DNA from 2 places in the Shewanella sp. A22 genome. Region 2 is predicted to be linked to the other one. Evidence: predicted binding sites of a transcription regulator. Region 2 holds the regulator's gene; the other holds the start of a gene.
The links. Region 2 encodes MetJ, which represses methionine synthesis genes. Its sites were predicted from a motif close to TAGACGTCTAGACGTCTA; they were not measured.
Positions count from the first base shown of each region.

Region 1: msrA (peptide-methionine (S)-S-oxide reductase MsrA) is a predicted target of MetJ. The motif match lies at 2,280-2,297, and genes of this name have one in related genera.

Region 1 covers NZ_JBSQBN010000123.1:5,154-9,589, forward strand. Annotated here, with positions in the region: gene ACWXWT_RS17095 (GNAT family N-acetyltransferase) at 1-262, shown strand, start outside; gene trxB (thioredoxin-disulfide reductase) at 628-1,581, opposite strand; gene msrA (peptide-methionine (S)-S-oxide reductase MsrA) at 1,777-2,256, opposite strand; gene astE (succinylglutamate desuccinylase) at 2,494-3,525, shown strand; gene ACWXWT_RS17115 (thiamine pyrophosphate-dependent dehydrogenase E1 component subunit alpha) at 3,682-4,436, shown strand, end outside.
Region 2 covers NZ_JBSQBN010000013.1:34,309-38,744, forward strand. Annotated here, with positions in the region: gene ACWXWT_RS04330 (bifunctional aspartate kinase/homoserine dehydrogenase II) at 1-338, opposite strand, end outside; gene metB (cystathionine gamma-synthase) at 431-1,594, opposite strand; gene metJ (met regulon transcriptional regulator MetJ) at 1,804-2,118, shown strand; gene ACWXWT_RS04345 (sulfite exporter TauE/SafE family protein) at 2,191-2,931, shown strand; gene ACWXWT_RS04350 (c-type cytochrome) at 3,224-3,553, shown strand; gene ACWXWT_RS04355 (DUF3373 domain-containing protein) at 3,701-4,436, shown strand, end outside.

The DNA of each region.
Region 1 (4,436 bases), on a different contig from region 2:
AGCGCAACTTGATAATATCGAAATAGGTTGGCGGTTTAAATACAAGAGCTGGGGTAAAGGTTATGCAACTGAAGCGGCTAAAGCGGTCATGGACGCTGTGAGTAATAAAGATGATGTTACCCATATTAGTGCGCTGGCGGTAGAAGATAACTTAGCATCGATCGCTATTATGAAAAAACTTGGCATGACTTTTCAACATAAAAGTATTCACAAAGATCCACTTGGCGATACCGAAGCGGTGTTTTATCAAAAAGCACTTTGATGTTAGGGCCTGTTAATCTTTCAAGGTTGTTTTTGCAGCGAATTGTTGGTCATTACTCACATTTATAATTGCGCGGCAGAGACTTTGTGGTGTAGTTATTCTACATAAAAAGTCGATAACGCAGTAAAAATGACCAACAAACGCTGCCCGAAGGGTTCGGTTAAAAACGTTTTACTCATTGTTGAATGAATTTTGCTTAGATGACTAGGCATCAATCCATTCGCCTCGATAAAAACGTTTTTAACTCGAACGAAATTTAACCAGCAAAGATCAACAGACCCTAGTGCATATCCCATTTAGGTATTTATTAGACAATAAAAAAGAGCAGATAAACTGCTCTTTTTTGTCTCGCGTTAGCGGGGTGATTATTTTTGAGCGTCAAGGAAGCGCTCTGCATCTAACGCAGCCATGCACCCCGTCCCCGCAGAGGTGATTGCTTGGCGGTAATGTTGGTCCATTACGTCACCACAAGCATACACGCCTTCAATGCTAGTTTGCGTTGCATTGCCTTGTAAGCCACTGTTTACTTTTAGATAACCGTGGTTCATTTCTAATTGGCCTGCAAAAATACCCGTATTTGGGCTGTGACCAATGGCCACAAATACACCCGCTACTTCAAGATCGCTTACTGAACCATCTTTAGTACTTTTCGTCTTAAGACCAGTTACACCCATGTCGTTACCAGTCACTTCTTCAAGTGTTTGGTCAAGATGCAAAATGATATTACCGTTAGCCACTTTGTCCATTAGGCGATTGATCAGAATTTTTTCTGAACGGAAAGTATCGCGACGGTGGATTAAATGAACTTCAGAAGCTATGTTGCTTAAATAAAGCGCTTCTTCAACAGCGGTATTACCGCCACCAATCACTGCCACTTTTTGGTTACGATAAAAGAAACCATCGCAGGTTGCACAGGCTGACACACCACGGCCCATAAAAGCTTCTTCAGATGGAAGGCCTAAATATTTAGCCGATGCACCAGTTGCAATGATTAACGCATCACAGGTAAATTCACCATTGTCGCCTTTTAAACGGAAAGGGCGCTCGGTTAACGTGACTTCGTTGATGTGATCGAAAATAATTTCAGTATCAAACTTTTCCGCATGTTTTTGCATACGTTCCATTAATGCAGGGCCCGTTAAGTCTTCGGCATCGCCTGGCCAATTTTCAACTTCAGTAGTCGTGGTTAATTGACCACCTTGTTGCATACCTGTAATCATCACAGGATTTAAATTTGCACGTGCAGCATAAACTGCAGCGGTATAGCCGGCAGGGCCAGAACCTAATATTAATAGGTTAACGTGACGAGCTTCACTCATGATTTTGTTCTCCGATAACATGCCTTAAGCAATTTGCATGGAATTGTATGGAATTTAACTCTGCGGGTAAAGTGAAGTTAAGTGTAGGAAATCGATTGCCGTTATCTATTGTGTAAATATTCCGTTTCAAGGAGGTAATGGTGAACATCACTTGAAACGACTTTAGTTTAAGCGTATTTGCTCGCGAACTTTGGCTTAGTACACCAAATGACAAGTAGGTAAATTATTTTTTTCTAAATAATTCTGATGATATTCTTCAGCAACATGAAATGTTTGTATTGGCACTATTTCGGTCACAATATGTCGTTGGCCCCATTTTCCACTGCGGGCTAATGCCAATTTTGAACTTTCTGCTTGGGCTTTTTGTTCTTTATCATGGAAAAATATTGTGCTGCGATATTGAGTGCCAATGTCGCCACCCTGCATATTCAGCATAGTTGGGTTATGATTTTTCCAAAATGTATCCAACAAATCGTTATAACTAACGACTTCAGGGTTAAATTCAACTTGTACCACTTCAGCGTGGCCGGTTAAGCCCGTTTTCACTTCTTTATACGAAGTTGCACTGTCTTTGCCGCCCATATAGCCACACGTTGCATTAATGACGCCGTTAATTTCACGAAAAAAATGCTCTACGCCCCAAAAACAGCCTGCTCCAAATGTTGCTAATGCCATGAGATATCCTTGAAAATTCACTACAGATGTCTAGATGGCTATAATTGTGTTGAATATTGTGAAGTTTTGCAAGCAAACTTTAATTATTAAATAAATCTATCATATGCCTTCATTAAAATTATTGTTGCCTATGCTAGAATCCGCAGATAAAAATAGGCATATCAGATTATCAATCATTAAGTGGCCGTACAAAACCAACTTAATCATGCCGTATAATAAATTTTCAAGGAGTTGATAGTGTTATCTAGCCTAATGAAAGATAAAGATTTTTTAGCTTACACCTTAGCCAATCCTGACGGGATAAATGGCAGTTACGATTTTATGCTAGGTGATCATACTCAAGTAGATGTACTTGATACTGGGGTAATAAAATTTACCCCTAATCAACCGTCAACCAAAGATGTTGTATTATCCAGCGCAGTCCATGGTAACGAAACTGCGCCGATTGAAATCTGTAACCAATTAATTATTGATTTGTTGAGCGAAAAAATTATCGCTCGACAACGTTGTTTGTTTTTAATTGGTAATCCTGCTGCCATTATCAACAAAACGCGTTTTATTGACGAAAACATGAATCGTTTATTTAGCGGCGCGCATTCAAAGGGTGAGGGGTTAAGTCATCCAGAGCGTCATCGTGCCAAGGCGCTAGAACAATACGTGGCTGATTTCTTTACTGCACATACCGATCGCCAACGTATTCATTATGATTTGCATACCGCGATTCGTGCATCGAAACATGAAAAATTTGCCATATATCCTTATAGACCCGGACGCGCATTTAGTGCGGAACAAATAATGTTTCTGGCAGACTGCGGGGTGAACACCATATTGTTTCATCATGAACCGACGACGACATTCAGTTACTACTCATCACACCAATTTAATGCCGATGCTTTTACGGTTGAATTAGGTAAAGTCATGCCATTTGGAGAAAATGACATGAGCCGTTTCGAACAAACCCGCATTATGCTTGAACAGTTAATCACTCAAGTGGCGCTTGAAGTATCACCGTTTGATGTAAATAAGGTGAACTTATATAAAGTATCGCGCTCTATTAATAAGCACTTTGATGATTTTGAGTTTAGTTTTGCTGGTGATGCAGAAAACTTCAGTGCCTTTAATCAAGGTGAAGTGTTAGCGACAGAAGGCGGTAATGTCATTTCAGTTGAACACCCACAAGAAGCAATCGTATTTCCGAATGCAAATGTACCTATAGGACAACGTACAGTGCTATGTTTGGTACCAGCACCTAACGAGCCAATTGTATAGTCGTAAAGCAATATATACATATTAATCGTGAGTAAAATGCGTTTACAATTAAAGTAGGTATTGATAGGTAGTTTACGTTAACGTAATGTCTACTCGCATAGTATAAATAGAGCCGTGTTTATGTTGAACATGGCTCACCAATAACAAGAGCATAATATGAGCAACGCACCACTGACCAATGAAACAGTGCATCGTGTCAGCTTCTTAGACAAAGCATCATTGCACATTCCCATTTTGCGTATTTTGCAGGCCGACGGCACGACGTATGAGAATGCGGTTCTGCCCATTATAGACAAAACCTTGGCCGATAAAATATTTGACACTTGTGTGTTTACGCGGGTATTAGACGAGCGCATGTTAGGCGCACAAAGACAAGGCCGTATCAGTTTCTACATGACTTGTACTGGTGAAGAAGCCGCAATCATTGGTAGTACCGCGGCACTAGATAAAGACGATGTGATTTTGGCTCAATACCGTGAACACGCATCTTTACGTTATCGCGGCTTTTCTACTGAACAATTTATGAACCAAATGTTCAGTAATGAGAAAGATTTAGGTAAAGGCCGTCAAATGCCGATCCATTACGGTAGCCGTGAACTGAATTACCAGACCATTTCATCACCATTGGCAACGCAAATCCCACAGGCGACAGGTGTTGCTTATGGCATGAAGCTACAAGGCAAACGTAATGTTGCTATTTGTTACTTTGGTGAAGGCGCAGCCTCTGAAGGTGATTTCCATGCCGGTTTAAACATGGCTGCGGTCCTTAAGTCTCCAACCATCTTTTTTTGCCGTAACAATGGTTATGCTATTTCTACTCCTACTGAAGAGCAATTTGCCGGCAATGGTATTGCTAGTCGTGGTGTGGGTTATGGTATGCACACCATACGTGTCGACGGAAACGATATGCT
Region 2 (4,436 bases):
TGGTAATCGTTATGTTGCTCTAAAGACAGCAAACTAACTAATTGAGATTTATCGGTCGATAAACGTTCACGCAAATCTCGCGCTTGCTCGTTTGACAATAATTGTTCAATTAAGGTTTGCTGGTAGCTCACAAGTACCTGCAACTCTTCTTGCCATAATTGACCACTTTCACGCAGACTCAGTAATTTGTATAAGAAGTTAGTGGTTTTACCTGCAGCAGACACCACAACAAGATCATCACTATGGCCATGGGTAAGTAAAATATGAGCAACACGGCGATAACAATCAGCATCCGCTAAACTAGAACCACCAAACTTATGTAAATGACCTCGCGCCATTACTAACTCCTTAAACAACTACGACTTTTTTGTGCGACTGCTATTTTACTTTATTTCGCTTAAACTACAGCGAACATAAACTGAAATTAAGCTTATTTAATTGCCGCGACGGCGGCTAACCCTGCATTGAGATCGGCAAGGAGATCATCTGCATCTTCTATACCTACAGATAATCTCAATAAAGTCTCTTTAATACCAGCCTCTTGCCTTGCTTCTGGAGCCATTGCTCTATGGGTCATTGTGGCCGGAACGGCTACTAAACTTTCCACTCCGCCTAAACTTTCAGCAATACTAAACAAAGACAAGCCCTGTAAAAAGGCCACGACTTCAGCCTCGCCGCCAATTAATTCAAAACTTAACATAGCGCCAAAGCCTTGTTGTTGTTTTACCGCAATTTCGTGACCTGGATGGTCTTTTAATCCTGGGTAGTAAACCTTGGCAACAACATGACTGCTATTAAGCAACTCAACTATTTTTTGTGCATTGCGTTGATGCTCTCGAATGCGTACCGAAAGCGTACGCAAGCCGCGCAAAGTTAAGTAGCTGTCAAATGCTGAACCTGTTAAACCCAGAGTATTAGACCACCAATGCAGTAACTCGCCTAATTCAGGATCTTTAGCCACAACAGCACCACCCACTACATCACTGTGACCATTTATGTATTTAGTGGTTGAATGGATCACAATGTCGGCACCCAGCAACAATGGTTGCTGTAATATTGGAGACAAAAAGGTGTTATCTACCGTGACTAATGCGCCAACAGCATGGCAAGCTTGACTAATTTCAACAATGTCGACCACACGCAGTAAAGGGTTAGATGGTGTTTCTAACCACACCATTTTAGGTTTTTGCGCAATAGCTTGATTCAATGCTTGTACATCGGTTTGGTCAACGACTAACAGCTTAAATTGGCCTTTTTTGGCCAAATTAGTAAATAAACGATAACTGCCACCATAACAATCGTGCGGCACAACCAATAAATCATCTGGGCCAAGCAAGCTAGTCACCAATGTAATCGCGGCCATGCCAGTGCATGTCACCACACCGGTAGCACCTTGCTCAAGTTTGGCGAGAGCTTCCCCTAAAATGCAGCGTGTAGGATTACCCGACCGACTGTAGTCAAATTCCCTAGGGTGTTGATGACCATTAAAAGAATAGTTGGTCGATAAATAAATCGGTGGTACTACAGCACCATGTTGTGTGTCTGTTTCAATACCTTGGCGAACGGCCAATGTGGCGCTTTGAAGCTTAGTCATAATGGATTCCTAAAATGTCACAAACACACAAAGAGATGTCTAGACGTCCAAATTTACCGAAGAGTTCTTCATCCGTCAACAAGAATAGCCATTTAGACGTCTAAACATCAAGAAATCTATTTGCAATCACGACAAAATAACAGCAATAATTTGACTAGAGATTGTAACGGTTTAAAATCTGCAGCGTATTTATCGTTAAGGGTAAGTTAATGACTGAATGGAATGGCGAATATATCAGCCCATATGCCGAACATGGCAAAAAGAATGAACAAGTAAAAAAAATTACGGTTTCTATCCCTTTAAAAGTATTAAAAGTACTCACAGATGAGCGTACGCGTCGCCAGATAAATAATCTGCGCCATGCTACCAATAGTGAACTGCTATGCGAAGCTTTTTTACATGCATATACGGGACAACCATTACCTCACGACGGTGATTTATCAAAAGATGAACCTGATAGTATTCCGAGTGAAGCAAAGAAACTAATGGATGATATGGGTATCGAGTGGGAAGAACTCGAATAACTCACAATTTAGTTTCTACCTCACCGACATAGAAGCTGCCCTAAGAAGCAGTGATGTTTTTATAGAGAACTTATGCTGTCATTTATCGATCCAACAACGTTGATACTGGCATCAGTTATCGTTTTTTTTGGCGCGCTAACCCAAAGTTTAATTGGTTTTGGGTTGGCCGTTGTTGCAAGCCCTCTATTGTATATCGTTAACCCCCAACTTGTACCTGTTCCTATTATTGTAATGGGGTTTTCCATCTCAGCAATGACCTTATTTAGAGAGCGCGGCCACCTGCAATTTAATGGCTTGCAATATGCCTTACTTGGGCGGGTGCCAGGTGGTTTTTTAGGCGCAGGGTTATTAATGTTTGCCCCTCAAGCTATTTTAGGACTCATCATTGCCGCTATTGTATTTATTGCCGTTATCCTGAGTGTTTATCGAATCACGGCGCCAATTAATCGCATTAGTTTATTCATCGCGGGTATTTTTTCAGGTATTTTTGGCAACATAGCTGCCATTGGTGGCCCACCAATGGCCATTTTACTTGCCGGACAAGATGCCAACCAATTTAGAGCTGCATTGTCAGCCTTTTTTGTATTTAGTTCATTAATTGCTTTAGCCATTCTAGCCATCGTCGGCTTAGTTGAAGTAAAACACTTGTGGTTATCGTTAATGCTATTACCCTCGGTCGTTGCTGGTTACTTGGTATCAGGCCAGTTAATTAACCATGTCGATAAAAACAAAACCCGCACCGCCACCCTAATATTGTGTAGCATCAGTGCCACGGTATTAGTCATTAAATCAACCAACGCATTGATGAACTAATATCGCGCCTAGGCACTCATTTATTATTCTGCTATCTGTTTCCCACGATATCAACACAACATAGAGCGATTGCCGCACTTTCACTCCCCTAGCAAACAAAATACCGCTATGCAACCGATCAATATCACACTAGTTCATTAGATTTTTTTCAATTAACTTTTTTTCAATTAGATTTTTCTCATGGATATGATCTACTTCAAATTAACACTATCTACTTTTAGGTAACATTATTCACAGCAAAGAATAAAACAAGTTGCTAACGCTCCACCTATAAAAGCTCTATGAGGATAAAATGATGAACACATACGTAAAAGTTGGTATCGCAGTCGCCATAGCATTATCATTCGGAAGCCAAGCTATGGCTGCCGATGGTGGTAACCCTAAAAAAGGCAAACACTTGTACAAAAAAGAATGTAAAGCCTGCCACAGTGCTGGCAGTGAAGGCCCTGAACTTACCCCAATGACCAAAACCATGAGCCAATGGGATCGATTTTTTACTCGCGATAAACACAAAGCAAAACCTGCCGTTTTTGAAGCCTTATCAGAAAAAGATCTGAAAGACATTCAACAGTTCTTGTATGACCACGCCGCCGACTCTGACCAACCAGCAACCTGCGGCTAAATCATCAATGCTGAGTCGCTTTTCGTCTTAAGCGAAAACATCAGCCAGTCAACAAACCGAAAAATAGTGGGGCTTAGCCTCAGGGATTCTTACAGTAAAAATTTGCCAAATAAACCTACTTTTTTGGTGAATCGGGGGAGAAAGGCCATGAGAACTCTTATATCAATACTTGTTGCTAACGCGCTCTTTATGAGTGGCGCTAGCCTAGCGGCAGACACAGATGCACAAAAAATTGCCGATCTTAAACAGCAGCTTGCCAGCATTACCGACGAGCTAGACGACTTAAATTCACGGGTTGATAAAACCGAACGTCACACCGCATTAGACAGAATATCCATTACAGGTGACTTTAGAACCAAGGCACATTCATTACATTATCAAAATGTTACTTGGAACCCAGCCATGAACGTCAACTTTTCTGATTTTGGCGCAAAGGCCATGTCAGGCGCGTTTGGCGACCCTAATAGTGCCAGCTCACCATTAGGCCAAATGATGATGGCAAATCCTGATTTAGCCAGCGCATTTCAAAGCGGTATGCTACAAGGGGTTATGCCTATGATGCTAGGCCAAAAAACCCAACAAGATATTGATAACGATATCTTTTACACCACACGATTACGCCTAAATATTGATGCAAAAGTCTGGGACAACGTCAGCTTTGCAGGCCGTTTAACCATGTTTAAGAGCTGGGGCGACTCAGCAGGAGTTAAAGTGTTTGACTCATGGAATTCATTCACCATGGACGGCACCAGTAGCGGCAGCACCAGTGGCGATGAGCTCAAAGTAGAACGCGCCTATTTTAACTGGAAAGACATCAACGGTAGCGGCACTTATCTTTCTATCGGCCGTCGTCCTTCTACCTACGGCCCACCAAGTCATTACC